DNA from 3 places in the Pseudarthrobacter sp. AG30 genome. Region 1 is predicted to be linked to each of the others. Evidence: riboswitches for the same ligand, from Rfam matches in the RefSeq annotation. Region 1 holds a riboswitch; each other region holds the start of a gene.
What was found. A riboswitch is a leader RNA that binds a small molecule or an ion and turns the genes downstream of it on or off. The one in region 1 is predicted to bind cyclic di-AMP.

Region 1 (10,115 bases):
GCGGCGGGTTTTTTCATGGCGCCGGACCTTCCGGGTGGGGTCATGGACAGGTGGGGAAGAGGACCTGCAGGCTCTGCGGCTAGATGGTGTCCTTCATGGCCTGGGTCCGGGTAATGATGGTGGGGCAAGGAAGGTGCTTCAGCACGCCATGGGCGGTGGAACCAAGGAGCAGGCGCTTGAAGGCGCCCCGTCCGCGGCTGCCCACCACCAGGAGGCGGGCCCCTGCGGCGGCGTCGACCAGGGCGTCCACCGGGCCCTTGTCCGATACAAGGCGCTGGTGCACCGTCAGGTCGGGGTAGTCTTCCTTGAGCCCCGCGACGGTTTCGGAGAGGACAACGCGTTCCTCATCGACGATCAGGTCAGCGAGGGCGCCGGGTGTCAGGCCCGCATCGACGACCGGATTCGGGATGTTAACGGCGTAGACGACCGTGAGTTCGTCGCCATTGCGGTCTGCTTCGGCAGCGGCGAACGCGACAGCCTGGGTCGATTCCGCGGACCCATCCACGCCCACCACGACGCCCGTCCTGCCCTCAAGGTCCTGGGTTCCGATAACGGCGACCGGGACTTTCGCCGCGGTGGCAACCTGGAGCGCCCGGTCGGCCAGGGTGCCGCCGAGGTGTCCGCTCCCGGAGCCGATGACCATCATGGAGGCCTTCTTGGAGTATTTGGCCAACGACCCGCCCACGCTCCCGGTGAGCATTTCCGTGGCGGGCGTGATCGGGACGGATCCTTCAAGGCGCGCGGCGGCGGTCTTCAGGAGTTCCTCGCCAGCGTGCTGCAGGGTCCCGAACCAGGGGTAGGGCTCGGCGATCCACCGGTCATCGACGACGTGGAGGATCACCAGGGGCAGCTTGGCGTCGTGTGCACGGCGGGCAGCCCACAAGACTGCGGCCTGGCTTTGTGCTGAATCGTTGGTGCCCACGGCGATGGGTTTCTGGGATGACATGGCCGCACTTCCTGCTTGTCGTGAAAGGGTCTTCCTGCCCTTCAAGACTGGCCCCCGCCCCACCGGCACTCTAGGGCCTAAAGTCACCGAAGCAGGCGTGCAGGAGGGCCGCTAGGCCGAAGGTGCCGGCGGCGGTGCCGGTGGATCGCCGGCCGTTGCTTCGCGTCCGGACAGCGTCCTGTAGATGGTCCATCCGACGGCGGCCAGCGGGACTGCGAGCAGCGCCCCGACCACCCCGGCCAAGGTGGCCCCGGCCGTCAGCGCCAGGATGATGACCAGCCCGTGGATCCGCAGGACCCGGCCCATGAAGACAGGCTGCAGGATGTGGTGTTCGAACTGGTTGGCAGCCACCAGGATGATCAGCACGATGAGCGCCGGTACCGGCCCGTTTTCCACCAGGGCTACCAGTACGGCGAGGCTGCCGGCGCTGGTTGCCCCGATGATCGGAATGAACCCGCCCAGGAAGACCACGGCGGCCAGCGGCACGGCCAGGGGGACCCGAAGGATGAGCAGCCCCACCAGCACCAGGATCGCATCGATCGCGGCAATGATGAGGGTGCCCCGGACGTAGCCGCCGAGCACCAGGAGGCTGCGTTCCGCGGCCAACTGTGCTTTTCCTTGATGGTTGCCGGGAAGGAACCCGATCAGGAACGACCGGATCCTCTCGCCGTCCTTGAGGAAGAAGAAAAGGATGACGGCCGTCAGGACCGTGCCGGCAGCTATCTCCCCTGCGGTCCTGAGTCCGGTCAGCGCATCGGCTCCCAGGGTTCCGCCGGCAAGGAACTTCTGGAATTCGTTGCGGGCCGCGTCGATTTGCGCGCCGGTCAGTGCGACGGGTCCCGTGGTGATGAATTGCTGCAGTTGGCCAATCCCTGCTTCCGCCCGTGCTGCCAGAACCGGGGCCTGCTGGCGGACCAGTGCAACGATGCCGCCCACCACTCCGGCCGCGACGGCGATGATCACCAGGAAGGATGACAGCACGGCCAGCGACCGGGGGAACCCGCGGGCGGCGAGCCACCGCACGGCGGGAGCCATTGCCGACGCCAGGATCAGGGCGACCAGAACGGGTACGGTCACCAGCGGAACCCGGGTGGCGGCCACCACGGCCACCCAGGCGAGCGCCAGCAGCGAGAGCGCCTGGACGGCCCTGATGCTGGCCCTGCCCAAACCATCCGCCCAGAGCGCTGACATCCTTGCCGCGGGGGACTGGGCCCGGGACGGTTCTGCCCCGTGACTGTCCGGGGATACATTGCTGCGTTCCATCGGTTCTCCTTGCTTGCGGTCAACGCCCGGCCCACGACATGATGCACCTTGGTTACCTTGTACCCCGCGTCCCCCTCAAAGTCGAAACAAGCGCACGTGTTGACTGGGGCCGCCTGTTCACAGGCATTACTTTTACTCAGTAACCTTATTGTTCCCCCGACCGGGCAACCCGAAAGGCGCCAGATCCATGGATTCCAAAGAATTGCTCCTCGAGTCCTTTGGCCGCCTCCCGGGCCTGGTCCGGCAGGTGCTCGACGGGCTCGACGAGGAACAGCTCCAGCACCGCCCCTCCGGCCGCGGCAACTCCATCGCCTGGCTGGTGTGGCACCTGGGGAGGGTGGAGGATGCGCAGGTCGCCTCCGCCTCGGAGTTGGAACAGGTCTGGACGTCGGAAGGCTTCGTGTCGCGTTTTGGCCTCCCGTTGGCGGAAGGCGACACGGGCTATGGCCACTCCAGCGGCCAGGTGGATGCTGTCCGGGCATCCGGTGAGCTCCTGCTTGAGTACTGTGAAGCAGTCCACCGGCAGACCACGAAGGTCCTCGAAAGCCTGGAAGAACAGGACCTGGACCGCGTGGTGGACAGGCGCTGGGATCCGCCGGTGACCCTTGGGGTGCGGCTTGTCAGCATTCTGGGGGACTGCCTCCAGCATGCCGGCCAGGCGGCCTATGCCAAGGGGCTGGATGATGCAGGGGCCAGCGGCGGCAGGGCCTGAAACTCTCCGTGCAGGAGGGGCGGGCGGCACCACGGCGATAGGGTTAACCCATGACGGCAGCAGCTGAATCCACGGTCACCTTCGACGGCCGCTTCGCCCGTGAACTGGCGGAACTTGCGGTTCCCTGGCAGGCCGAGGAAGCTCCGGACCCCGAACTCCTGGTCCTGAATGAAAAGCTTGCAGCAGGCCTGGGCCTTGACCCGCGATACCTCCGCAGTCCCGAAGGGGTGCGCCTCCTCGTGGGCAACCACGTTCCCGCCGGTGCCACCCCGGTGGCGCAGGCTTACGCGGGCCACCAGTTCGGCGGCTACTCCCCATTGCTCGGCGACGGACGCGCGCTCCTGCTGGGGGAAGTCACGGACCGCGCCGGCCGCCTGCTGGACATCCACCTCAAAGGCTCGGGGCGCACCCCGTTCGCCCGCGCCGGGGACGGCCGGGCCGTCGTCGGGCCAATGTTGCGCGAGTACGTTGTCAGTGAGGCCATGCACGCCCTGGGTATTCCCACTACGCGCTCCCTCGCTGTCGTGGCGACGGGGCGGCAGGTCCGGCGCGAGGGCATGCTGCCCGGTGCTGTCCTGGCACGGGTGGCCAGCAGCCACTTGAGGGTTGGGAGTTTCCAGTACGCCCGGGCCACGGAGAACATGGACCTGCTCAAGCGGCTGGCTGACCACGCCATCAGCAGGCACTATCCGGACGCTGCCGTCGCCCCAAACCCCTATCTGGCACTGTTTGCGTCCGTCTGTTCCGCCCAGGCCGGGCTGGTGGCCCGGTGGATGCTGGCGGGATTCGTGCACGGGGTCATGAATACGGACAACATGACCATCTCAGGGGAAACCATTGATTACGGCCCGTGTGCGTTTCTGGATGCCTTCGATCCCGCCGCCGTCTTCAGTTCCATCGATGTCAGTGGCCGTTACGCCTACGCCAACCAGCCAGTCCTTGCCGAATGGAACCTTGCCCGCCTTGCCGAGGCAATGCTGCCGCTCGTTGACGAAGACGAGGACAAGGCCGTTGCCGCAGCGGTTGAGGTGCTCGGTGGATTCCGTGGACAGTACAGCACGGCGTGGACGGGCGGCATGAAAACCAAACTGGGTCTTGCCGCTGGAAACGCCAGCGACGACGCCGCGTCCAGCCTTATTGACGATGTGGTGGCCATTCTCAAGGACGGCCCGGTGGATTACACCCTGTTCTTCCGTAACCTAGGCAGGGCGGCCCGCGGCGACCTGCGCCCGGTGCGCGGGATGGTGATGGATTTGGCCGGCTTCGACGCCTGGTCGGAGCGGTGGTTGGCGCTGCAACCCGACGCAGGGCTGATGGACAGCGTCAACCCGGCGTACATTCCACGGAACCATCTGGTGGAGGAAGCCCTCGCCGCCGGCACGGAGGGAGACACTGCCCCGTTGCACCGCCTGCTTCAGGCCGTGACCGATCCTTTCACCGAGCGGGCCGGGCTGGAACGCTACATGGACGGTGCCCCGGCGGAATTCGGGACCTATACGACCTTTTGCGGGACCTGATCCGACGACAACAGGAGGGTGGCAACCGGAGACCCGGCTGCCACCCTCCTGTTGGGAGCAGGCTTTACTGCGCGAAGACTAGGCGACGCGGACCACTGAGTAGCCGCTGAGCCAGCTGATGGAGTGCAGCTGCGTGGTGTAGCCGTTGACGCCGCCACTCACAACCTGGCCGTTGCCGGCGTAAACGCCCACGTGGCCCGAGGTGATGATGAGGTCGCCGGGTGCCGGGCTCCCGACCACGCTGCCGTACTGGAAGAACTGCGTGGGAGCCAGGTCGCCGACGCTCTTGCCGACGGAGCGCAGGGCCTTTTCAACCATGGCGGTGCAGTCCTGGCTCACGCCGACCTGGCCGTAGGCGGAGGCCAGGATGGCAGCACCGGTCCCGCTGCCGGTGGTGGACGCCACCGGCGTTGCTGATGCGTAGGACATGTTCATGCCGGTGTTCGCCGGTGCGGTGGCGGCTGCTGCCTGGACGGGGGCCGCTGCCGGCGCGGGGGCAGGTGCTGCCACGTAGCCGGCGCCGGGGATCTGGATCTGGTCACCGGGGTAGATGATGGACGACAATCCCAGGCCGTTGGCAGCCAGGACGTCATTGAGGCTGACTCCGTACGCGGCCGAAATCGCGCCGAGGGTGTCCCCGGAAACGACGGTGTGGACGGTTGCTGCCGCGGCTGCCGGAGCAGTTGCAGGAGCTGCGGCGGCCTGGACGCTGGCCTGCTCAGTGGTGTCCGCGCCCGTCACGCCCGCATGGGCCGGGGCGCCGACGCCGAACGCGATGCCGGACGCGGCGGCAACAGCGAGGGCCGGACGGCCAAACGAACGGGCCTGTGATTTGGCCGTCACGGCGAGTCCCTCGAGCGCAATGGAGCGGGCCGGGGTCGCGCGGTGGCGGGCAGTGCTGAGATTCTTTGACACGATTGATCGCCTCTCCCATGCCTGCGGGGTGAGCTGTCGGGTTCGGGTTGGAGATACCCGGCCGAACATATCTCCGCGGTGGGCGGAGGAGCTGTCCGACTTAACCCCAAGACCTGAAAGGTCGTGGAAACTTGGTTCCCCCGTCCCTGCCAGCATGAATGCGGTTGAATCCCGGTATCAGCGGCAGGGCTCGGCAAACTGATGGGAGTGTCCCGTTTGGGGAGGGACACCAGAAGACCATAACCCGCCGACCCTCCCATTGTCACGTTTAGATAACATGCGAGGTTCTTCTCTCGTATTCAACCAGCGATTGGATGGGTCCGATCCACCCTCGCCGGGCTCCCGCCGGTCCGGCACCGGACCAAACGGGTAACAAAGCAGGCACGGCCGCCTTTCCGCTCCGGCGTGCCGCCGGTATGCTTCGGGACTATGCCCCTGTTCGTGACCATGCCCACGTCCCCGCTGGTGGGGGGACTGCTCGCCATCGCAGTGGCAGCGGCCACGGTCCTGCCTGCCACGGCAGACGAGCCTGCACCTCCCGGTGGGTATCCGTCCTGGGCTGACGTGCAGCAGGCGCAGTCTTCCGAGGCAGCGAAAGTGGCAGAGATCACCACCATCAACGGGCTCCTGGACGGCCTCCAGACCCAGGCTGAAGCCGCCGGTAACACGGCGGTCCGGGCAGCGGCCGACTACGCCGCAGCCGACGCCGGGCTGCAAGCGGCATCGGTCAGGCTGGATTCATTGTCCACCCAGGCTGCCCGCGCCAACGACGAACTGGCCCGTCATCGCAAGGAAATCGGAGCGCTTGCCGTCCAGGCGTACAAGACGGGCGGGACCAATACCGGATTCTTCGTGGCCCTTGATGCCCTGCGGAACAACAGCGTCCAAGGGCTCAACCTCGTCCAGCTGGTGGGCGACAAGACTGCTGCTCTGGTGGAGAAAGCTGCGGCTGCCGGAAAAGTTGCCGCATCCCTGGCAGAGCAGGAAAAAGTGGCCCGCACTGAGCGGGAACGACTGTCCGGGGAAGCAAAAGCCAAACTGGACGCAGCCCGCTCCGCCCAGGACGCGCTTGCCCGGCAGGTAAATGACGAACAGCAGCACAGCACCGAACTGACCGCCCAGCTGGCCTCGCTGAAGGGAACGACGGCGGCACTTGAGGGGGAGTATCGCCAGGGCCAGGCGGCGCTGGCTGCCTATGAAGCGGCCCAGGAGGCCAAGCGCGCCGCTGCGGCGGAGCAGGCCCGCCGGCAGGCCGAAGCCGCGGCGCAGGCTGCCGCGGCCGCAGCCCGGCAGCCCAAACCCGCGGCTGCGGCTCCGGCCGGCAACGCGGCGGTACCGGCCCCGCCGGCCGACCCGGTTCCCGGCAGTCCGCCGCAGCCAGCCGTGCCCGGCCCGCCGCCCGTCGTCGTTCCCTCCGTCCCGGGCGGTGCCGTCAATGATCCTGCCGGCGCCAAGGCCTATGCCTCAGGACGCCTGGGTGCCCTCGGCTGGGGCGCCGACCAGTTCCAGTGCCTGTCCCAGCTGTGGACCAAGGAATCCGGCTGGCTGACCACGGCCACGAATGCCTCATCCGGGGCCTATGGCATAGCCCAGGCCCTGCCGCCGGGAAAGTACGCCAGCGCCGGAAGCGACTGGCTGACGAGTTACCGGACGCAGATTGACTGGGGGCTCGGCTACATCCGCGACCGCTACGGGTCCCCGTGCGGCGCCTGGAGCCATTCCGTCGCCCTGAACTGGTACTGACTGGCGCGCTAGGCTTTCCGCATGCCAGATTTCGAACGGTTCAGGGTGCTGCTCGAAGAGGAACGGGCCCGGAGGTTGGCCCTGTTGCCGGCGCTGCGGGCTGATATCGACGCGGCCAACGCGGCCCGGCAGGACTCCAACGTCGATGACGAACACGATCCCGAGGGCGCCACGATCGCCTTCGAACTGTCGCAGGCGTCGGCATTGTTGAAGCAGAGTTCAGCCGGGCTGGACCAGGTGGAGGCAGCCCTGGAGCGGCTGGCCAACGGCACCTATGGAACCTGTGCGGTCTGCGGCGAGCCCATCGCGGCCGGCAGGCTCGAGGCGCGGCCCTGGACCCCATTCTGTATCCTTCATGCCTCTGCGGGGCGGGGGCGGTGACCGAGGTGCCCGACGTCGCGGCTGCTGCTGAATTTATCGACCGGACCCTTCAGAACGAGGGTGCCTGGTACCGGGCCGACGAGGTGGGCTACCGGCTGGGCGGAGCCCTGGCCTCCTACGGGTCTTCGATCGGCGCAGTCCGCGGCACAGTCCGGGACGCCCTTCGGAAGTTCAAGGACATGGGCCATGACACCACGGTCATGCTGGCCTCCGCCCTGTGGGGCCAGCCGAAACCAGGCTCGCAGCCGGTCTTCGAACGCCGGCTGGCCGCCGTTGTCCTGCTGCAAACAAAGGTGCAGGTGCTGCGGCATTCGGACCTCACCCGGCTGGAGGGCTTTCTCCGCTCGGCCCAGGCGGCAGAGCTGGCCGGGCCTTTGGTTTCCGACGTCCTGGTGCCCTTGCTGGCCGGCTTGGACCACCGAGACCGCCAGCGGGCCGCGGCTGTCCTGGCGCGCTGGCGCGAAGACCCTGAATCCCAACTCCAAACGGCAGCACGCCTCGTGGAGAAAGAGTTGACACAATGACCTGCAAGCCACAGAGGAGAGCCCATGAGTGAAGCGTTTGACCTGGAACGATTCGTCGCCGCCCAAGACAGTGGGGGAACCTACCGAAGCGCGCTTGGCGAATTGCAGCTCGGCAACAAGACCGGGCACTGGATGTGGTTCATTTTCCCCCAAGTTGCCGGGCTGGGGCAGAGCGCCACCTCGCGGGCTTACGCCATCTCGTCCCTGGCAGAGGCACGGGCCTACCTGGACCACCCCGTCCTGGGCCCGCGCCTTCTTGAGTGTGCCTTGGCTCTCACCACGCATTCCGGCCGTTCGGCGTCGGACATCCTTGGCGGAATCGATACGCAGAAGCTCCGTTCGTCCATGACACTGTTTCTCCGGGCCGCGCCCGGAGAAACAGTGTTCAAGACGGTCCTGGCCCAATTTTTTGATGGCGAGCCGGATCCTGCCACGGATGAGCTCCTGGCCGGCCAGGAGGCCGCCGACTAACCGGAGGGCCCGCCGTGTTGGGCGGCCGGGAGCTTAGGGCGTGGGGCTGCCGCCGTTGACATTCAGTGTCTCGCCGACCACGTAGCTGGACTCGGGTGAGGCCAGGAAGACGTAGGCGGGGGCCAGTTCAGCGGGCTGGCCGGCACGGCCCAGGGGAGTGGATTGGCCGAACTCGGGCAATTCTTCCTTGGGCTGGCCGCTGCTGACCTGCAGCGGAGTCCAGATGGGCCCGGGCGCCACCGCGTTGACCCGGATTCCCTTGGGCGCAAGCTGTTGAGCCAGGCCCTTGGTGAAGTTGTTGATGCTGGCCTTGGTGGTGGCATAGTCCACCAGGGTCGGCGACGGGTTGTAGGCCTGGATGGACGTGGTGTTGATGATGGTGGAGCCGGCGGGCATGTGCGGCACGGCAGCCTTCGTGACCCAGAACATGGCGTAGACGTTGGTCTTGAGCGTGTGGTCGAACTGCTCATCCGAAATGTCCTGCAGATCCTCCTGTGCAACCTGCTTTCCGGCGTTGTTGACCAAGACGTCAACCCCGCCCAGCACTGCCACGGCAGTATCCACCAGTTCGCGGCACGCTGCGGAATCCTTCAGGTCGCCCGGCACCTTGACCGCCTTCCGGCCTGCGGCCTCAATGATCCCGGCGATGCGCGCGGCGTCTTCCTCTTCCTGCGGCAAGTAGGAAAGGACGACGTCGGCGCCTTCCCTGGCGAAGGCGATGGCCGTCGCGGCGCCGATCCCGGAGTCCGCGCCGGTAACGATGGCCCGGCGGCCTTCCAGCCGGCCGGTGCCGCGGTAGGTTTCCTCACCCAGGTCGGCCTTGGGCTCCAGGTCGGCGTCCAGGCCCGGTTCGGGCTGGTGCTGCTTGGGCGGGGAGATCTTTTCGTAGGCGGTCACGGGATTGCGGAAGGTGTACTGGTCAGTCATGGTGGTCCTCCTGTTCGGGTGGGACGCGGGCCCATTGGCGGCCCGGGACATGAAGCAGCCGGCAATTGCGGAAAGGGTAGCCAACAAAAACTAAGCTTGCTTACTGTTCCAGCCTAGGCAATTCCGGCCGCCGTGCCAAGCGCTCACCGCGGGACCTCCACCACCCGGACCCCGGCAAGGGCGCCATCGTCGAGTACCGCCTCCATATAGGTGCAAACCGGCTGGCGCCGGCGGTCCGTAGGCGACCCGGGGTTCAGCAGCCGAAGCCCGCGCGGTGACACCGTGTCCCAGGGGATGTGGCTGTGGCCGAAGACCAGCACATCGGCGTCCGGGTACAGCGCTTCGCACCGGAGCTCGCGTCCTGTGGCCGGCCCGGTCTCATGGACCATGGCAAAGCGGACCCCATCCAGGGTGGCAGTTGCCGTTTCCGGCAGGCGCCGGCGCAGTTCGGGACCGTCGTTGTTGCCGTAGACGGCCAGCAGCCGCTTGCTCCGGCGTTCGAATTCGTCCAGCAGGGCTGCCTCCACCCAGTCGCCGGCGTGGAAAACCACATCGGCATTTTCGACGGCGGACCACACCTGCTCCGGCAGGTCCCTGGCGCGTTTTGGTACATGGGTGTCGGCGAGCAGGACGAGGTTCAGCGGCATACCGGAAATCCTGCCATGCGGCACTGTTCCGGTGCGCCCGCGGGTCGTACCCTTGGGCCGTGGAGGTGA
Region 2 (10,115 bases), on a different contig from region 1:
CATCCCGGTGAGCGGCACGAGAACGGTGAGGGCCATGTCCCAGAACGGGCCGGTCCGCAAGGGGTAGAACAGGGGTGTCAGAAAGAGCGTGAAAATTCCCAGGCCCAGCAGCGCGGCGACCACCGTGTTGGCCAGGGCCTGCATCACCGGGTGTCCCAGGAACCGGTCCAGCCTTGCCGTCCCGGCGGGCCCGAGGGTTGCCCGGGCCAGGGTGAGGGGTTTGCCCGCGGTGACGAGCAGCGGAACGATGAACAGGTATGAGGTGATTTTCAGGGTGAAGACCCACCGCAGATCGTGGCTGTACACGCCGGTGAAACCGAAGCTCAGCACCGCAAAGCTGCCCAGGCCCAGGGCGTAGAAGGTTGCGGTCCGCCGCCACGGCCAGCGGACCCTCCGTTGCCGGGCGGCCCGGAGGCCGCGGGCGTAGAGCAGTGCGGCCGTGGTAAAGAGAGCCAGGGCTGGCCAGTTCATCGTCCAGGAGGTCAGGACAACATCCAGGGGCGGCATGCCTGTGCTATTTCGTCTCGGTGCGTCCGGCGATGACAGCGCCAGCGAGGAGCAGTACAGCGCCGGTGGGGTAGCCGATGAAGATGTCCTCCGTGATGCTCGGTCCCTGCCCTGTGGGCGCGAGGTGGGCGACCCAGTGAGCGATGGCCACGAGGGCGCCGAGGGCCATGAGGACCTGCCCGGTGCGAACCAGCCGCCGGTGCCGCCGATAGCGTGACTGGGAATCGGTCGGTTGTTTTGGCTTGCGGTAGTTTTTCATGATGGTCCTTTTCGGGGCGGGTCAGCCGTTGGTTCCGCCGGTGCAGGCGGCCCCGGGTTCGGGTGCGTTCTTGGATTGCGCGTAGGCGCGAATGAATACGGGGATACGGGCGTCGTCGGCTGTCGTTAGTTCGAGCTGTGTTCCCCATGCCGTCGTCTTTACCGGTGCTGTTTGGTTCGTGTCCGGGCTGAGGAGCACGTACGGTTTGTCCCGGGCCAGGCCGGTGAGTGTTGCGATGTCGGCGGCGGCGAGGTCGGGCTTGTAGGTCAGCCACACGGCGCCATGCTCCAGCGAATGGACTGCACTTTGTTCGTTGATGGGGGTGGTGTAGACCCCGCAGTTCGTCCAGATCGGGGCGTGGTCTCCTCCCACGCCCGGTTCCTGAGGATACTCCACAGCCGTTTGGACGTGGTTGCGGGAAAGGCCAGTGAACGTCTGGACGCCTTGAATGGGTTTGCGGGCCTCGTCCGCCGCTTGGTTGCGTTCCTGGAGGGAGCCCACCACGGTGATGGCAACAATGGTGATGATGGCAGTCAGGAGCAGGCCAAAGCCGCCATAGACCAGAAGGTTCCATTTGCGTTGCTTTGCTTTCTGTTTCGCGCGGATCGAGGCGACGATCGCCTGGTGTTCACTGCGTCGCTTGGCTGCGTTGCTCATAGCGGTGCTCCTTTGCTTTGAATGTCGGTAGTAGGCCGGGTCGTGCTGACGTTCCGATGCACTACTGCCGAGGGCGGCCGGCGCTGGCGGACCTGGAAGAGCACCAGCCCGGCGAGGAACACCAGCGCCGCAACCCAGGTGTTCACCCGGAGCCCCAGAATGGTGTTGGCGGGATCGGAACGGAGCAGCTCGAACACGAACCGGCCGGCGGTGTAGAAGGTGATGTACAACGCGAACACCGACCCGGCGCCTAACACATACCTGCGGTCCAGGAACATCAGCAACGACGCCGCCGCGAGGCACCAGAGTGATTCGTAGAGGAAGGTCGGCTGGAAGTAGCCGATGATGTCGGGGCTGCCGTCGGGTCCGGTCAGCGCCTGCCCGGTGGCCTGGTTCATGGCATGGATCTGGAGTTTCCAGGGCAGGTCGGTGGCCTGGCCGTAGAGTTCGTTGTTGAACCAGTTGCCCCAGCGTCCCAGCCCCTGGGCGATCAGCAGTCCCGGGGCAGCGGCATCCACGAACGCGGTGAAGGGGACCCCGGCGCGGCGGGCGCCGATCGCGGCGCCGACGAGTCCAAGAGCGACCGCTCCCCAGATCCCCAGGCCCCCTTCCCAGATCCTGAGCGCACCCCAAGGGTCTTTTCCTGGAGCGAAGTAGAGCTGGTTGTCGGTGATGACGTGGTAAAGTCTTCCGCCGACAATGCCGAACGGTACCGCCCAGGCCACGATGTCCAGGGTCTGGGCCGTGCTGCCGCCCCGGGCCCGCAGCCGCCGTGCGGTGAGCCACACCCCGAAGACTATGCCCGCCAGGATCGCCAGGGCATAGAAGCGTACCGTCAACGGCCCGAGTTGGAAGGCACTGACGGTAGGGGAGGGGAAGAACAGTTCTGTCGCGACAGGGGTGTTCATGGCCGGGTCCCTTATTTGATGTAGGAGAAGACGGCCATCATGCCGCGTTCGGCATGGTAGGCGTTGTGGCAGTGGGTGAGCCACTGGCCCGGGTTGTCGGCGTCGAAGATCACCGTCACGGTCTGTTTGGGCCGGACAATGACAGTGTCTTTGCGTGCCCCGCCGCCGGAGACCTGGAACGTATGCCCGTGCAGATGCATCGGGTGCCACATGTCGGTGTCGTTGATGAAATTCACTTCAACCCGTTCACCTGCCTTGATATCGAAGGTGTTACCGTACGGGTTGTTCATGTCGAAGCGTTTGCCATTGATGCCCCAGTCGTAGTTCATCATGCTGCCGGTGAGGTGAACGTCATGGGTCCGGTCCGGGGTTTTGTCCGCCAGCGCGACTTTAGGATCGGCTTTCAGCTGGCCCCCGTCCACCACCGTACCTTCCAGTTTGTTCGGGAGTACGGCGGGCAGGGGCTTCCTGCCGGTGCCGGTGCTGATGAACCCGAGTGCCTGGCCGGTCTTGCCCTCGGCCAGCGCCATGACGGGGGTATAGCCGTCCCTGACGGTGAGGAGCGCATCGATGCGTTCGCCCATACCGAGGACCACGGCGTCAACGTCCTGGTGTTTAACCGGGAACCCGTCGGTGTGGGTGAGGGTGATTTTCTGTCCCGGGATCCCTACCCTGTAGGCGGTGTCCCCGGCGGCGTTGATGATCCTCAGCCGGATGACCTCCCCTGCTTTCGCGCTCAGGATCTCGGCCTGGTCCGGTGCCTTTGAGTTGAACAGGTGGAACGGGTAGCGGACGTCCCCGGCGTCACCGCCCAAAAAGTCGCTGCGGGAGCCCATCAGCATATGGCTCAAGCCCGATGATCCTTGCGAGGGGGAGGAAGTCGATCCCATGGATCCGTGGTCCATTCCGGGCATGGACCCGGACATGGGCATGCCGCCGGAGAGCTCCTTCACGACTTCGTCCGGGGTGCCGGTGATGCCGTCGAGCCAGTCATCGAGCATGATGACCCAGTCGCGGTCGTAGACAAGTTCCTCGGCCGGGTCTTCGATGACCAGGGCACCGTACAGGGCGCGTTCGCGCTGCATCTCCACGTGGGAGTGGTACCAGTAGGTGCCGGGGTGGGCGAGCCGGAAATCGTAGGTGAACGTGCCCCCTCCGACCACGGGGTCCTGGGTCAGGCCCGCGACCCCGTCCATGTCATTGCGCAGGGCGAGTCCGTGCCAGTGGATGCTGGTGGCGTCTTTGAGGTCGTTGACGAGATTCACGCTCAGGCGGTCCCCGGCCTTGGCACGGATGGCTGGTCCGGCCAGTGCGCCGTTGTACCCCCAGGTGGTGATTGTCTTGGTTGCCACCGCGGCAGTGAGCGCAGCCGCTTGCAGGGGTTGGGTGACGGTGTTCCCGGAAGAGGGGCGCACGGCTTCACGTTCGGCGACGGCTGGGTCGGTGGCCGTCATGCGTTGCGCCGTCGTGGTGCTGGGTTTAGTGCTGGCAGTGCATGCGGCCAGGGCTGCGGCCGCGGCGGTGGCGACCGATAGGCCCAGGAAGCGGCGCCGGTCCAGATGGTGATTCATAGCGACTCCTTGCTAAAGCGGTGCTTGCGGCCCCGCCTGTGTCAGATGGGGGTGAGGAAGGTCCCGGAGAGGTTTTGCAGCTGGTAGATCCAGCGAACCCAGACTCCAGTGACCATGAGGATGCCCAGAATGATGAGCAGGGCGGCGCCGGCGGTGTTGACGGCCCGGATGTGTTGACGGACGAAGGTCAGTGCGTTGCTGACCCAGCCCAGTCCCAGTGCGGTGAGGGCAAAGGGAATGCCCAGGCCCAGGCAGTAGGCAAAGGCCAGCAGCGCGCCGCGCCCGGCGCTGCCGGTGGTGACGCTGAGCGACAGGACAGCACTCAGGGTCGGTCCCATGCAGGGGGTCCAGCCGAGCCCGAAGACGACGCCGAGCAGCGGGGCCCCGGCCAGGCCGGTCCGTCGGCCGAGGCTGATTTTACGGGTCTGTTGCAGCCACGGCATCAGCCCCAGGAGCGCCAGCCCCATCAGAATCACTACAATGCCCATGCCGCGCATGAGTGCGTCCTGCCAGCGCAGCAGCCAGGAGCCAATCGCACCGAATGCCGCGCCGTAGAGGGTGAAGACCGCCGCGAATCCGAGCACGAATAGCCCCACGCCTGCCAGGACGCGGCGGCGGTTTTTCGGTTGCGTGGGGTCGGTCAGTCCGGAAACGAAACCGAGGTAACCCGGGACCAGCGGCAGGATGCAGGGGGAGAGGAAAGATACCAGGCCCGCGGTCATCGCCAGCGGGATGGCGATCAGCAGCGCACCGGAGGTAACGGTGGAAGCAAAAAACCCGCCGATATCCATCAGCGTCAGGCGGCGTCAGCAGGGCGGAAGGTTGCCCCGCCGTCCGTGGATACGACGAGCCCGCTCATCGTGGCGGCCCAGATCCACGGGGTGCCCCCGGATCCCTCGGAAGCGGCGACGGCCTGGACACTGCCGTCAATCTTTCCGGTGCTCCTCCAGCTAAGGCCCCCGTCAACGGAGAGATAAACGCTGCCGTCCGGGGCGACCCCGGCCGCTTCCGCGGCGCTGGCGAAAGCGGCGAACTGAATCACCGGTGCCCCATGGATCATGGTCCACGTGGTCCCGGCGTCGGAGGACCGTCGGAGACCCTCGGGAGTCGTTGCCAGCACGGTGTCGCTGTAGGGGTTGCCGGCCAGGACGGCCGGGGCGAACCCGGCAGACGATGTCTTCCACGTCGAGTCATCCGTGCTGGTGCGCATGGTCCCGTCAAAGCCGACAATTCCGGACTTGGTCGTGGTCAGCGCATGGAAGTCCGACTCCCCTTGCCGGGAGACCTGTGCCCAGGTCTTTCCCCCGTCACTGCTCTTGAGTAGTCCCAGAGGGTTGGGCATTGTTGAGTCTTTGCCTGGATGGCCGGAGGCGTAAAACACGCCCTCGTCCATGGCCGCCGTGAAACCCATCAAGTCGATGCTGGGTCCGATTTTGACACCCGTGTTTTTAGAGATGTCGAAGAGCCCTTCATGGGTCGCCAGCAGTATCTGCCCGGTTTCGGAGTTCACGCTCAGCCCGTGAACGTGGGAGCTGGGCCGCCCTGCTGCAGCCGGGGACGCGGCATCGGGCGCGCTGGCTGTGCCAGGGGAACAGGCTGACAGGGTCAACAGCAGGGCGCCGGCGGCGGCGAGGGCAGCGGCAGGCCGGCGATGGCGTGAAAAGTGTAGGGGCACGGGAAACTCCAAAGGACGGACCGGCCAACCGGGCGGACCAGGGTAACCGGGAAGGGTGACAGGGGAGGTGCCGGCCCCCCAGGGGGAAGAGAGCCGGCACCCGTTGGGGCGCTGACTACAGAGTGGCCAGCAGGTCCTTCATTTCCTGGATCTCGGCTTCCTGGGAGCTGACGATGTCCTTGCTGAGCTGTACCGCATCAGTGTTCTTGCCATCCGTGGTTTCGGTCCTGGCCATCATGACGGCACCTTCATGGTGGGCGATCATCTGGGTAAGGAACAGCTTGGCGGCCTCGGCGCCCTGGGCGGCTTCGAGCTTGGCCGTGTCATCGGCGCCCATCATCCCCTCCATGCTGTGCGCTGAAGCCGTACCGGTGGGCATGGCTGTGGGCTGGCCCCAGCTTTGAAGCCACCCGGTCATCTTGTCGATTTCCGGGCCCTGGGCTGCCTTGACCTTGGCGGCCAGGTCAGTTACGGCGGCAGGGATACCCTGCTTCTTGAGCATCATGTCGCTCATGGCCACGGCCTGGGTGTGGTGCGGGATCATCATCTGCGCGAACATCGTGTCCGCATCATTGAAGGCAGCCGCAGCCGCCGCTGAGCTTGCGGGGGCGGCGGTGGATGACATCCCGGAGCTTCCGTGGTTCATCCCGGACATGCCGCCGCTCTCAGAGCCGCCAGATCCCGACCCGGTCGAGCAGCCGGCCAGGGCGATGGCCGCGGCGATGGCGGCAGCAGAAAGTGTCAAAGTTTTTTTCATCAAAATCAGGGTCCTCAAAGTATCAGCGGCGCAAGTGCGCCCGTGGGCTGGCATGCAGCGGACCGTGCGGGGTCCGGCTTGTTTCATGCGGGCCGATGGCTGGAGTATGCGCCGGTGAAAGGCACGGCGCAGAGGAGTGATTTACGTCCGGCTGATACAGAGATCACCGGGGGAGGCGCTGGCCGGTGAGTAGGCATACGTGCTGCCGAGCACGGCGGCTGCACCAAAATCGGGCAGCTCATAGGGCGCTGGCCCAGGCAAGGGGGCGGAGAGAGTCGTGGTTCCCGGGGCCAGGACACAGGCCCCTCCACCGGCTGACATCTTGGTGCACGGCCCTGCAGGGGCACAGGAAGAGGAGGAGGAGGAGGAACCCGTGGCCGCCGGATCACTGGAAGCCACGCCTGCTGACATCCCGATAGCCTGGGTATGGCTGGCCGGCGTGGTTTGCAGCTGCATCGTCCCCCTCAAGCCTGACATTGACATGGCGGGGCCTGAGGGCATGTCGTGGGCGCCGATCATCACATGCATGCCGAAAATGCCAAAAATGATGGCCAGTGCCGCAGTCAGGAACCCGGCCCGCAGGAAGAAGGCGGTGAGACGACGACGGTGTACTGCGGTCACGACACTTCCTCCTTTTCGGTACAGGTTCTTTCAATACAAGGGTAACCGGCAGGGTGTTCCTGCAGGTCTCCTACTGGTCAACGCGCCCGGGCGGCATTCCGTTTCACCGTCCCTCACGGCAGCGGAGTGCTCCGGATTATCTGTGACGCCTGGTTTCAGGCGCTAAGGCCGCCCTCGCCCGCGGGCCAGCGGGCTGTATACGCTGGCCGTGGGACCTCTCCTGGGAAGCGCAAGGCCCCGGAGGATGGGCGCCGGAGAAATGCGGATGTTACCTGCTGGCCAAGGTGTACCCCGCGGCCGTCACAGCCTCCCGCATCGCTGCCGCGTCAGCCATACCTCGCACCCGCAGGCGGGAGCGGCCGCCAGGGACGAGGTCAACGGAGGCAGATTCCACCCCATCAAGGGCAGAGACTGCCTTCTCGACCGTCTGCACGCAATGCCCGCAGGTCAAGCCGTCCACAGCGAATTCAACGGTACCGGTACCGTTGGCTGCGGTGGGGGCAAGGGCGGCTTCAGCCGAGCAGCAGCTGCACCCCGACGCCGCGGCAAGCGGCAGCTGGGTACGGATTTCAGTTTCACACATGTCAGTTTCCATTCCTTGACGAAGGACCAATGGGCGCTGGGATTGAACGGCTGTGAAAGCCAGACGCTGGGCGCCGGCCGGGACATACCACTTCACTGACAACAACAGAAACTATACCGGGAGGGGGTATTGGGCAGAAGTAGATATAGCTGTGATCTACGTCTCCTGTTATTCAAATGTGACAACTGATGCCGGAGTGAAGTACGGTCTAAGTCGTGCCGGTTTCTCCGAATGCGGCACTCTCGAGCAGACTTGCCTAACTCTGCCGCTGCCCGGGATCCGTTCGCAACTTTCGTCCGGCAGAGACGGGGAAACCAACAGCGACCTGCTTCGGGCAGGTCTTGGGGTGAAGTCGCGCCTGGTGCCATGCGTGTACCGGCCGGCCGGGTGTCTCCCATCCGAATCCGACAGCTAACCTCGCAGGCAGTGGGAGAGGCCTTTTCATGCCCATGCGCAAAAGTCATGGCCGCCATCGTGCGGTCCCTGTCCAGACCAGTGCCCTTGGGGTCCTGTCCAAATCTGTTGCCGGCAACGCCGGTGTCGCAGGCCGCCAGGCAGCTGTTATTGCGGCTGCTTCCGGCCTTGTCCTGACCAGCGGTATTGCCGCGCAGGCAGCCGAGGCCCCACCCCAGCGTGATGCGGAGCCGGCCTCGACGTTGGAAGTTGCGGGCCAGGTCCAGGCGCCGCTCACCGCGGACTCCACGGTCCAGATCTCTTACGAACGTCCCGCGGTAGAGACCACCCCTGCCCCGGTGGTGGAGGCACCCAAGCCGGTCGTGGCGGAGACCCCCAAAGCGTCGACGGCACCTGCCCCGGCCGCGAAACCGAAGGCGCAGATTACCGTCGCTCCGGCCGCTGCAGCCCCGGTCGCGGCACCGGCAGCCGGGGGCATCAACGCTATTATGGTTTCCTCCGCCTACGCCCAGATCGGCATGATCCAGGACTGCACGCGGCTGGTGGAAAACGCCCTTAACGCCGCAGGGATCCCGGTGGGAGACCTTGGCCCGATGCAGTTCATGAACTACGGCACGGTGGTGACCGATCCTCAGCCCGGTGACATGGTCATGCAGCCCGGCCACGTCGGGATCTACGTCGGCAACGGTCAGGTCCTCAGTTCGGGCCTGAACGGCAAGAACGAAACGGCCGTGCACCCGCTGACGTGGATGACTTCCAAGGGCGCCGTCACCTTCGTCCGCGCTGGCAAATAAACCACTGAAGGCCGGCGATTCACTGCCTTGGGGGCAGTGAATCGCCGGCCTTCAGCATCCCGTGGCATAGCGGGAATCACTGTAATGGTCAGGTGCCGGCCCGAGGTTGGCTGGCAGGCTGGTCCCGGAGGACGGCGTGTGACTCAGGGTATATCCGACCCGCTCAGGCGGTGTCTTGAAAATGACTTGTCCGCACCATTCTCCGGGCACGGCCTGCCCGCGCGGATGACCTGATCAGAAGACTGTCCACCAGTTGGGTGTGACCCGTTACAGATGCATCTCCAAGCGACCCAGGCAGGCTCCTGTCACCTAACCGGGTTAATGAGAAGAGGAGAGCACACTATGGCGATCATCGCAGAGGAATTCGAGTTCGTCGTCGGAGTCGACACCCACGCCCGCACCCACACATTCACAGCCGTTCACTGCGCAATCGGTGCCGTGGTCGACACCGCGGTGTTCCCAGCCACCTCCGCGGGAATGGACTGAGCTATCACCTGGATCCGGCGCCGCACCGGCGGGGAACGAGTACTCGCAGCGGTCGAAGGCACATCCTCCTATGGCGCCCAACTCACTCAAGCACTGCTGGCGGTCGGCATCGACGTGGGCGAAGTCAGGCCACCGGCACGCTCGTCACGGGCCCTGACCGGCAAGTCCGATCCCATCGACGCCGAAGCCGCTGCCCGCTCCGTCCTTGGACGTCCCCGCGAGCAAGTCATGGAACCACGCGCGGCCGGAACCCGGGCAGCGATCAGGATCCTGTTGGCCTCCCGGTCCCTGCTGGATCACCAACCGACAGCCAACCGCAACGCCCTCACAGCCCTACTCCGCGGCACCGACCTCGGAATCGACGCCCGGTCATCCCTGCGTGATGCTCAGATCAGCACCATCGCAGCCTGGCGCAGCTCCAACGTCGTGGACCCCATGCTTCGAATTGCACGTGCCGAAGCCACACGCCTGGCATCGGCCGTCAAAGACCTCACGATCCAGCTCGCCGCAAATCACAAGGCCTTGGCCCAGCTCACCGAAGAACTGGCTCCAGGACTCCAAACCACACCCGGAGTCGGTCCCGTAACAGGGGCGATCATCATTTGCGCCTACTCCCATCACGGCCGGATCCGTTCAGAGGCGGCCTTTGCCGCCCTAGGCGGCGTTGCGCCACGCCCTGCGTCCTCCGGTCACACCACCAGACACCGGCTCAACCGCTCCGGCGACCGCCAACTCAACCGCGCCTTCGACGTCATCGTCCGCACCCGAATGAGCTTCGACACCGCAACCAAGGACTACGTCGCCCGCAGCCGGGCAACAGGCAAATCAAACCGTGAGATCCGCCGGAACCTCAAACGCTACGTCTGCCGCTCCATCTTCCGCC
Region 3 (10,115 bases), on a different contig from region 1:
GGGGCGGGGACTGGTGACGAAGCCGACCTTCCGCGTTCGCCCATCCGTGCGCAGGTGTTGGTGACCGTGCCGGTCTTTTCGTTGCTGGGGTTGACGGATGAGGCGGCGGTGCTGGATGGGTATGGGCCGATCCCGCCGTCGATGGCCCGTCGGTTGGTCGCTGAGGGGGCGGGCTCGTTTTACCGGGTGCTCGTGGATCCGCGGGACGGGGCACCGTTGGAGATCGGCAGGACCCGTTACCGGGTGGGCAAGGCGATGCGGAACTGGCTCCGGCTCCGGGACGGTAAGTGCCCGTTCCCCGGGTGCAGCAACACCTCCTTGGATACCGAGGCCGACCACATCCTCGCCTGGGCCGACGGGGGCGACACCGGGATCAGCAACTTGGGACAGCCCTGTCCGAAACATCACCGGTTGCGGCACACCACGGGCTGGAAACCCACCCCGGCCACCAAGAACGAACCGCCGGGATGGATTTCACCCAGCGGCCGCCACTACCACAGCGAACACCAGGACTGGGAACCACCCGTGTGGCCACCGGGATTCGTCGACCACGACAGGACGGCGCCGGAGCTGGAAAGAGCAGAGCCAAGGCCCCTGCAAAGAGTGCCCTTCAGCGTCGCGGACCTGAGCAGAATCGACTACTCGCTGGCCGAAGCGTGCCTGGACCGCATTCTCCACCCGCCCTCTGCTTAGGCGGCGGGACACCCCCATGCGTATGCCGCCCGACGGCCACTGCGGACGCTTGCTGCGCCCACAAGCCTCGACCGCAGCAAGCGGCCCCACGCCCAAGCTGCGGTGCGCACTCTGTGCGCACTCGGTCCGCCGGGCCGTTCACCCGCCTCTTCCCAAACGGAACGGTGACCGGAAACGCCGCCGGCCGCCGTCGGACTTTCCCGGCGCATGCACGTCGGGCTAGATTCATCAGCAAGATGATGAATCCACAGCCTCCGATCCACGCAACCGCCTACTGGACCACCGCAAAGCAGCACGGCGAGCTCAGGCCCGAAGAAATGCCCGCACCCGGTCCCGGCGAGGTGTTGGTCCGTGCCCTCTACTCCGGCATCAGCAGGGGCACCGAAATGGTGGTCCACGCCGGCGCTGTTCCGCCCCGGGTCGCTGAGCAGATGCGCGCCCCGCACCAGGAAGGAGAGTTCCCCGGGCCCGTAAAATTCGGCTACCTCTCCGTTGGCGTTGTGGAGGAAGGGCCCCAGGACTGGAAGGGCGCACGCGTGTTCTGCTTGAGCCCGCACCAGGACCGTTATGTGGTGCCGGTGGAGTCCCTGACGCGGATCCCGGACGATGTCCCGTCCCGGCGCGCGGTGTTGACTGGCACGGTCGAAACCGCAGTCAACGCCCTGTGGGAGGCTGGGCCGCGCCTGGGGGACCGGGTGGCGGTCGTCGGCGCGGGCCTGGTGGGCGGCATGGTCGCCACCCTGTTGCGCACATTCCCGCTGCAGCGCCTGCAACTGGTGGACCTGGATCCGGGCAGGAAGCAGTTGGCGGACGCGTTGGGCGTCGACTTCGCCCACCCCGATGATGCCTTGGCCGACTGCGACATTGTCATCCACTGCTCGGCCTCGCAGGAAGGGCTGGAACGCAGCCTCCAGCTCGTCGGCGACGACGGTGATGTCATCGAGATGTCCTGGTACGCCAACCGGACGGTGACCATACCGTTGGGCGAGGATTTTCACGCGCGCAGGCTGTCCATCAGGGCCAGCCAGGTAGGCATGGTGGCCCGGTCCCGGCGCCACCGCCGCACCAATGCGGACCGCCTCAACCTTGCCGTATCGCTGCTCAAGGACCCCGTGTTCGATGCGTTCCTGACCGGTTCGTCCCGGTTCGAGGACCTTCCCGAGGTGGTCCAGAGCCTGTCCGACGGCACGCTGGAAGCCCTGTGCCACGTGGTCGAATACCCTTCCGGCAACCCGGCCCCCAGCCAAGCAACCCACAACTCCGAAACGTAAGGTAGCCCATGTTCAGCTTGACAGTCCGCCGCCACTTCATGATCGCCCACAGCCTTCCGCGCGAAGCATTCGGGCCCGCACAAGCACTGCACGGCGCAACATTCGTCGCTGAGGTGAGCTTCCGGCGTCGTGCCCTGAACACGGACGCGATCGTGCTGGACATTGGAGCCGCCGGAACCATCATCGAGGACGTGCTGGGCGGCCTGAACTACCGAAACCTGGACGAGCACCCGGATTTCGAGGGCAAGCTCACCACCACGGAGGCGCTGGCCGAGTACATCGCCCGGAAGGTGGCGGCCAGGATCAAGGACACGGCAGACGGCCCCGAGCTGGCGGGAATCGACGTCACCCTCCGGGAAAATCCGGACGCCTGGGCCACCTACGCCTTGGACCTGTCCGACTGACCATGCGCCCCCTTCGGCTGCTCGTCCCGGGCAATATCCGCCACAGCTCGGGCGGCAATGTCTACAACGCGCGCCTGGTTGCCGGCCTCCAGGCCTTGGGTGCAGGGGTTGAGGTCATTGCCGTGGAGGGCACCTGGCCGGATGCCGGCGCACACGAACGACGCCGGCTGGGCGCCCTCATCGGGGCGTGGGACCCGGAAACACATCCCGGGCAGCCGGTGGCGATCGTGGATGGACTGGTGGCCGTGGGCGCTCCGGACGAACTGGAATTCGCTGCGAAAGCCGGCCGGCAAACATGGGTCCTGGTGCATATGCCCGTGCCGGAAGATGCAGGCACGCAGGCCCTTGAACGCGAAGCCAGGGCTTTGCGCGCCGCAACCGGGGTCATCTGCACCAGCACGTCGGCGGCAAACGTGCTCCGCAAACGGGGGCTCCCGCAAGCGCGGGTTGTACTCCCCGGCGTGGAGCCGGCACCTTTGGCGGCCGGTTCCACGCCGCCCCACCTGGCGGTCGTTGCGGCGCTCCTGCCCAACAAGGACCAGCTGCTCACGGTCGAGGCCCTGGGCCGGATCAGGGATCTTGACTGGACTGCATCGTTCGTGGGGTCGGACCGGGCCGATCCGGTGTATGCGCAGGCAGTCCAGGCTGCGGTTGCCGGGAACGGTCTGCAGGAGCGGGTGTGGCTGACCGGCGAACTCACCGGCGAGCCGCTGGAAGCACAGTGGGCCCGGACCGACCTGACGTTGCTGGTGTCACGGACGGAAGCGTTTGGGATGGCCGTCACCGAGAGCTTGGCCCGCGGCATCCCAGCGCTGGTCAGGGCAGGCACGGGCGCGGTGGAGGCGCTTACCCTCGCCGGACTGGAAACGTCCGACGGCGGGCCAAGACTTCCGGGGGCAGCGGTTCCCCTGCCCGTCGGGGGCCAGGAGAGTCCCGGCCGGCTGGCTGCGGTCCTGCGGCGGTGGCTCGGGGACGCACGGGTCCGCGAGGGCTGGCGCGCAGCCGCAGCCGAGGCGCGGAGGGACCTCCCCGGCTGGAGCAGCACGGCCCAGGGCCTGCTGGCCGTAGTGGCAGCGGGCGACCGAGGGAACGGGCAGCCGCGGCCTGCCTGAAACCCGCCGCGGACTGCCTGAAACGGGCCGCGGACTGTCCGAAGCCGGCCGCGGTAAAGATGCCCGCCTCCGGACGCGCTAAAGGCTGCTGCGGTGCGCCGCGAAGAACTCGCGCAGCAACCGGGCGCACTCTTCCTCGCGGACGCCCGGGTACACCTCAACCCAATGGTTGAGCCGTCGTTCGCGCAGGATGTCGAACACGGATCCTGCGGCACCGGCTTTCTCGTCCCACGCCCCGAAAACCACCCGGGGGATCCTGGCCAGGACGATCGCGCCCGCGCACATGGCGCAGGGTTCCAGGGTGACCACCAACGTGCAGTCGGAGAGCCGCCAGCCGTCGCCCTGGCCGCCGTCGAGCCTGGCCCGTTCCTGCAACCGTGCGGCAGCTTCCCGGATGGCCACCACCTCGGCATGGGCTGTTGGGTCACCCAGCTCCTCCCGCTGGTTCCGGCCGGAACCCAGCACCCTGCCGTCGGGCCCAATGACCACCGCGCCGATGGGCACGTCCTCCGTGGCGAGGGCGCGGTGCGCCTCCGCGAGGGCAAGGCCCATCCAGGCGTCGTGTTTCTTTTCGGGCAACGGCATGGCTCAATGATAGTTTCGGGGATACTCAGGTTACTTACCGATGCCGGGAGGCACCATGGATACGCTTCGGGACCGCTTGGGGACCTGGTTCAAACCCTACGCGGCGCTGGTCCTCACCATCCTCGTGGGCGGTGTTGTCATCGTCTCCCTCGCCCTGCTGGGCGCCGAGGTGTATGACGACGTGGTGGACTCCGCCGGGCTGGCCAACCTGGACAAGCCGGCGCTGGCCCTGTCCGAGAGCCTCCGCAGCCCCGGGCTCGACGCGTTCGTTACCGGGTTCACCAATATCGGCGGTGGCATCGGAATGCCCATCCTGGCCAGCATCCTCACCGCGTGGCTGACCTTCCTCAGCCGCAACTGGCGTCCGCTGGTCCTGATCGGCGGAGCCGCTGCCGTGTCCATTACCGCCACCACCTTCGGCAAGAAGCTGGTGGGACGCACGCGCCCGGATCACGCAGACGCCGTTCCGCCGTATGAGGATTCCCCGTCGTTCCCGAGCGGGCACACCCTGAACACCACCGTGGTGATCAGCCTGGTGGTGTACCTGATCTGCCTCCAGTTCCACGCCATGCGCGTCCGGGTCCTGGCCATCACGGCGGGCGCGGTGTTCATCATCGCCATGGGTTTGAGCAGGGTTTTCCTGGGCCACCACTGGCTCACGGATGTCATGGCGGGCTGGCTGCTGGGGCTCACCTGGGTGGGTGTGGTGATTATGGCCCACCGGCTGTTCCACATTGTCCGCAGGCGGGAACACGTGGGTGCGGCGCCGTCGTTCGACCGTCCCATCGTCCGGGACGTGGTGGCCGAGGAGCTGCACGACGGCGAACACTACGGACCCGGCAAAGGCAGCGCCGGATGATAGTTTTAGGGGATGCGCACTCTCGTTGTTGACCACCCCCTGGTCGCCCACAAGCTCACCGTCCTGCGGGACAAAAACACGCCGTCGCCGGTCTTCCGCCAGCTGACGGAGGAGCTGGTGACCCTCCTGGCCTATGAGGCCACGCGGGAGGTCCGCACCGAGCCCGTCACCATCCAAACGCCCGTCAGCACCACGGTCGGCACCGCGTTCACCAAGCCCACGCCGCTGGTAGTTCCCATCCTGCGGGCCGGCCTGGGCATGCTGGAAGGCATGACCAAGCTGGTGCCCACCGCCGAGGTGGGCTTCCTGGGCATGGCCCGGGACGAGGAAACCCTGGACATCATCACGTATGCCGAGCGCCTCCCCGAGGACCTCACCGGCCGCCAGGTCTTCGTCCTGGACCCGATGCTGGCCACCGGCGGAACCCTGCGTGAGGCCATCAAGTTCCTCTTCAAGCGCGGCGCCTCCGACGTCACCTGCATCTGCCTGCTGGCAGCCCCGGAGGGCCTGGCCAAGCTGGAGGAGGAACTGGGCGACGCAAACGTGCACATCGTCCTGGCCTCCATCGACGAGAAGCTCAACGAGAAGTCCTACATTGTTCCCGGCCTCGGCGACGCCGGCGACCGCCTGTACGGGATCGCCGGGTAGGTTCCACCCTTTTTCAAAACCGTTCCCGCCGCTAGCCTGTGCGGATGGACTGGAAACTTGAACTTGTCTTTGTCCCTGTATCCGATGTGGACCGCGCCAAGGATTTCTACGTCAACAAGGTTGGCTTCAACGCCGACTACGACGAACGCCCGTCGGAGTCGATCCGCTTCGTGCAGTTGACGCCACCCGGCTCCGCCTGCTCCATCTGCATCGGCGAAGGGCTGACCGACGCTCCGCCCGGCACAGGATCCAACCTCCAGCTGGTGGTCAGCGACATCGAGGCTGCCCACCGCCAGCTCAAGGGCAACGGCGTGGACGTCAGCGACGTGGATGTGCAGCAGTGGGGCCACTTCCTGTACTTCGCCGATCCGGACGGCAACAAGTGGTCTGTCCAGTACATCCCCTGGCGGAATGCCGGGCCGGGCGACGTCCAGGGCGCCGGTTAACGCAAACCGCGGGCCGCATCGACATGATGCGGCCCGCGGTTTGCGTTGCGCCCGGTGCAGGTGGTGCCTAGTACCAGTTGTGTGCCAGGTGGAAGTTCAACGCACCGCAGGGCGAGGCGTAGCTCTTCTTGATGTAGTCCAGGCCCCAGTTGATCTGCGTGCGGTAGTTGGTCAGGTAGTCGGCGCCTGCGCTGGCCATCTTCTCCGCCGGCAGCGACTGGACGATGCCGTACGCGCCGCTGCTGGCGTTGGTGGCGGTGGTGGTCCAATCGGATTCCTTGGTCCACAGCGTCTGCAGGCACTGCATCTGGTCCGGTCCCCAGCCAAAGGAGGACAGCTGGCTGGCGGCGTAGGCCTGGGCGCCCGCGGGATCGTTAACCGCGACGGCGGGAGCAGGCTCAGGCGCGGGGGCCGGCGCAGGTGCGGGTGCTTCAGCCGGCGGGGCGGCGGGAGCGGGCGCGGGGGCCGGCTCCGCGGCCTGCGGTGCCACGCTGATGGCGGAAGGAGCAGGATTAGCGGCCGGGTTGGAACGGATTTCGCTCTTCTCGATGCTCATCTGGGCATCCGCCGCCGACGTGGAAGCGCTTGACCCGGTGGACGACGCCTGGGTCATGTTGTTGGTCGCCTGGCCTGCCGCGCCAACGCCAACCAGCACCGCGCATGATGCAGCGAGGACCGCAACACGCCGGCCCACGGTGGTCTTTTTGGCGGGCTGGGGTTTGGCCCGATGTTTTGCCTTGGTTTGCAGGCATGGTTTTGCCATGGATTTAGACATGATTGATCGCCTCTCACACCTGCGGAGTTAGCTGTCGGGTTCGGATGAGGGCATCCGGCCGCACGGAAAAAACACGTGCTGGCTTAACCCCAAGGGCAATCATTGCCCGGGACGGTGGGTCCCCCGCCTCTGCCGTTGCTCAAGCGGAATCCGGGAAGCGGCAGAGCTTGGCGTCAACCCGGGATATGCGGCCCGAACGGGGACCGCACCCAATCGACGGTACAGGAAGATTGCGCATTAGTCACATTTGGGTAACGGAAGTCACGAATTATGGCGCGTCGATTTGCTGCAGGCGGATCCCCGGCGCCGGTTTATCCCGCCAGGATATAGACCGTGGTCCCGCCAATGTTTTGCGCCGGGAACGTGGACTCCACCCACTGTGCAATCCGGGTGGAGACGTCAGAGCCGCTGCTGGACATCATGGTCCCGCCGGCAATGAAGTAGTGGATCCGGCCTTGGGAGACCAGCGCTTGGAACTGTTCCAGCGTGGGGGAGGGGTCGGTGCCGTTGAAGCCGCCCACGGCCATCACCGGCAGTTCCGTGGCCAGTTGGTAACCTGCGGCATTGTTCGAACCGACTACTGCCGCTGCCCAGGTGTAGTTTGAGGCACCGTCCTTCAATGCGGCCACGAGCCCGGCCGACGGCGTGGGCGCACCCAGGAGGCCGCCCATCCCGCCGGCGCGGCCACCGGTGGCACCCGGACCGCCCTGCGCTGCCCCGCCCTGGCCTGCTGCCCCGCCCTGGCCGGCACCCTGGCCTTGTCCGGCCTGGCCTTGTCCAGCCTGGCCGTTGAACTGCCGGGACGTGCCGCCCGCGCCAAACCCGCCGGTCCGGTTTCCGCCGAACCCGCCCGGGCCGCCGAACGACGTCGCCGGTCCGGCGCTGACAATGGCCCCGCTGTGCGCCGTCGCCGCCGTCGACATGGAGAAGGCCAGCGGGCCGGCGAGCGATGCCGCAATGGCGAGCGCCGTCGTCGTCCGTTGCACGGAGCGCAGGCGGATGAACCTGTTCAACCCTGTTCCTGCTGCGGCCGCAAGGCCTGCCGCCAGCACCACCCAGCGCGGCCACGGGCCGTAGGCGGATGTGGTTCCCAGCAGGGTGAATGCCATCAGGGCTGCCGCGGCCACTGCGGCGGCCAGGAAGACCGCCGCGGCGGCCTGCCGCCGGTGCTGCCAGAGAAGGGCCGGCCCCAGGCCGGCCAGGGCTGCGATCCCCGGCGCCAATGCCACCGCATAGTAGGGGTGGATGATGCCCGCCATGAAGCTGAAGACCAGGCCGGTCACCAGGACCCAGGAACCCCAGACGAGCACCGACGCCCGGACGGCGTCAGTCCGCGGCGCCCGGCGTCCCACCCACAGCAGGCCGGCAGCAAGGATCAGTGCGGAGGGCAGCAGCCACGCGATCTGGCCGCCAAATTCGCTGTTGAACATCCGCAGCAGCCCGGGAACGCCCCAGCCGTTGGCGCCGCCCACGCTCCCTGTCTCGTCGCCTGTGAGCCGGCCCAGGCCGTTATAGCCGAGGGTCAGTTCCAGGATGGAATTGTCCTGCGAACCACCAATGAACGGACGGTCCGCAGCCGGGATGAGCTCCACGACGGCCAGCCACCAGCCGGCCGCGGCAAGCATCGCGGCACCGGTGGCGAGCAGGTGCAGCAGCCGCCGGCCCAGCCTGGCGGGCGCCGCGACCAGGTAGGCGAGGGCAAACCCGGGAACCACCAGCAGGACCTGCAGCTGCTTGGCAAGGAACCCGAAGCCCAGGAGAACCCCTGCCAGCAGGAGCCAGCGCAGCCTGTCCTCCTGCACGGAGCGGAGCACCGCATAGGCGGCGGCGGTCATGAGCAGCACCAGCAGGGCGTCCGGGTTGTTGAACCGGAACATCAGCGTGGCCACGGGCGTCAGTGCCAGCGCAGCGGCGGCCAGCAGCCCTGCCCGGTGGGCGAGGCGCGGGTCACCGGTGGCCGGTGCCGCGGCCCGCCGGACGGCCAGGTACAGCAGCCAGGCGGTGCCGACTCCCATCAGGGCTTCGGGAACCAGGATGCTCCAGGAGCTCAGGCCGAAAATCCGGACCGACAACCCCATGATCCACAGGGACGCCGGTGGCTTGTCCACCGTGATGGAGTTGGCGGCGTCCGAGGAACCGAAGAACCAGGCCGCCCAGTCCTGCGATCCGGCCTGGGCAGCGGCGGAGTAGAAAGCGTTGGCCCAGCCCGATGTCCCGAGGTTCCACAGGTAGAGCACGGCGGTAGCTGCCAGCACGGCTGCCAGTTCCAGGCGGTGCCGGAGGGCCGGGGGCTCCCGCCGCACGCCGGCCGCGGCAGCAGGGCTGGAGGCAGCAGGGCCGGGGGCAGCGGGAGCGGAGGGAGCCTGCACCGGAGTGGAGTTAGAGCTGGCCATGGGGTCCTACTTGGTGAGTTGGTACACCGTGGAGTTACCCACGGTTTGGGCCTGGAAGTTGGCTTGCACCCAGGCGGCCACCTCGGAGTTGCCGCCCCGGCCGCCCATGCCGCCGCCCATGCCGCCTTCGATGAAGTAGCTGATCTCACCCCTGGCCACCATGGCCTGGAACTCGGCGAGCGTGGGATAGGGGTCGCCGCCGTTCCAGCCGCCCAGGGCAATGACGCTGGTGTTCGTGGCCAGTTCCAGGCTGGCGGCCTGGCTGGCCCCGGAGACAATCGCCGACCACTTCGTGGTGGTGCCGGTGAGCAGTGCGGTCACGGCTGCATCGGCGGTGCCTTCGCCGGGACCACCCGCCCCGCCGGCTCCGGGGGCGCCTTTGACGCCGCCGGCTCCGTTCGCGGGATCAAAACCGCCGGCACCGGCTGCCGCATCCGTTCCGTCGGTCCGGTCGCCACGGAGCGCGGCGTCGTCCCGGAAGCCGGCAGCCCTGTTGCCGAAACCGCCCGCCGACGAACCTGCGGGCCCCGACGTCGGGATGGATCCCGAATGGGCGGACGCGGCGGTGGCCAAGGTCCAGGCAGCCGTTCCAAGGCCCCCGGCCAGCAAGGAGAGGACGACGACGGCGGCCGTCCCGGAGCGCCGGAACCGTCCCGCAGCGCCCTTGCCGTCAAGGCGGAGGAGGATGGCGGCCGCCGCGAGGACACCGAGGACGATGGTGGCGATGCGCAACCACGGCAGCCAGGACGTGTCGCGGCCCAGCAGCACCGAGGACCAGATGGAGGTGCCCAGGACCACGACGGCCAGAGTTGTCCGTGCCGGCCAGTACGCGCGGCCGCGCCAGAGTTCGACCGAGCCGATGCCCACCAGCGCGGCGATGGCCGGGGCCAGTGCCACTGAGTAGTAGGGGTGGACGATGCCGCTCATGA

Region 2: linked by a shared signal. The riboswitch ahead of DC347_RS13210 (NlpC/P60 family protein) and the one ahead of DC347_RS03955 (LysM peptidoglycan-binding domain-containing protein) in region 1 are both predicted to bind cyclic di-AMP.
Region 3: linked by a shared signal. The riboswitch ahead of DC347_RS05915 (hypothetical protein) and the one ahead of DC347_RS03955 (LysM peptidoglycan-binding domain-containing protein) in region 1 are both predicted to bind cyclic di-AMP.

Annotation. Positions count from the first base shown of each region.
Region 1 covers NZ_QEHL01000003.1:156,147-166,261, forward strand. Annotated here, with positions in the region: gene DC347_RS03930 (DUF4389 domain-containing protein) at 1-17, opposite strand, end outside; gene DC347_RS03935 (universal stress protein) at 80-946, opposite strand; gene DC347_RS03940 (AI-2E family transporter) at 1,058-2,209, opposite strand; gene DC347_RS03945 (DinB family protein) at 2,397-2,921, shown strand; gene DC347_RS03950 (YdiU family protein) at 2,972-4,438, shown strand; gene DC347_RS03955 (LysM peptidoglycan-binding domain-containing protein) at 4,517-5,353, opposite strand; cyclic di-AMP (ydaO/yuaA leader) riboswitch at 5,357-5,529, opposite strand; gene DC347_RS03960 (transglycosylase) at 5,783-7,096, shown strand; gene DC347_RS03965 (TraR/DksA C4-type zinc finger protein) at 7,118-7,477, shown strand; gene DC347_RS03970 (DNA alkylation repair protein) at 7,474-8,001, shown strand; gene DC347_RS03975 (DUF1810 domain-containing protein) at 8,026-8,472, shown strand; gene DC347_RS03980 (glucose 1-dehydrogenase) at 8,506-9,399, opposite strand; gene DC347_RS03985 (metallophosphoesterase) at 9,543-10,046, opposite strand.
Region 2 covers NZ_QEHL01000014.1:34,951-45,065, reverse strand. Annotated here, with positions in the region: gene DC347_RS13260 (cytochrome c oxidase assembly protein) at 1-507, opposite strand, end outside; gene DC347_RS13255 (hypothetical protein) at 515-766, opposite strand; gene DC347_RS13250 (DUF3105 domain-containing protein) at 788-1,423, opposite strand; gene lgt (prolipoprotein diacylglyceryl transferase) at 1,420-2,331, opposite strand; gene DC347_RS13240 (multicopper oxidase family protein) at 2,343-3,902, opposite strand; gene DC347_RS13235 (cytochrome c biogenesis CcdA family protein) at 3,944-4,693, opposite strand; gene DC347_RS13230 (F510_1955 family glycosylhydrolase) at 4,699-5,577, opposite strand; gene DC347_RS13225 (DUF305 domain-containing protein) at 5,693-6,334, opposite strand; gene DC347_RS13220 (hypothetical protein) at 6,476-6,955, opposite strand; gene DC347_RS13215 (heavy-metal-associated domain-containing protein) at 7,224-7,538, opposite strand; cyclic di-AMP (ydaO/yuaA leader) riboswitch at 7,782-7,978, shown strand; gene DC347_RS13210 (NlpC/P60 family protein) at 7,982-8,746, shown strand; partial or broken gene DC347_RS13205 (IS110 family transposase) at 9,089-10,115, shown strand, end outside.
Region 3 covers NZ_QEHL01000004.1:89,266-99,380, reverse strand. Annotated here, with positions in the region: gene DC347_RS05955 (HNH endonuclease signature motif containing protein) at 1-693, shown strand, start outside; gene DC347_RS05950 (zinc-binding alcohol dehydrogenase) at 930-1,964, shown strand; gene DC347_RS05945 (6-carboxytetrahydropterin synthase) at 1,973-2,368, shown strand; gene DC347_RS05940 (glycosyltransferase family 4 protein) at 2,371-3,480, shown strand; gene tadA (tRNA adenosine(34) deaminase TadA) at 3,559-4,065, opposite strand; gene DC347_RS05930 (phosphatase PAP2 family protein) at 4,121-4,924, shown strand; gene upp (uracil phosphoribosyltransferase) at 4,937-5,572, shown strand; gene DC347_RS05920 (glyoxalase superfamily protein) at 5,617-6,018, shown strand; gene DC347_RS05915 (hypothetical protein) at 6,086-6,793, opposite strand; cyclic di-AMP (ydaO/yuaA leader) riboswitch at 6,797-6,959, opposite strand; gene DC347_RS05910 (glycosyltransferase family 39 protein) at 7,105-9,186, opposite strand; gene DC347_RS05905 (glycosyltransferase family 39 protein) at 9,193-10,115, opposite strand, start outside.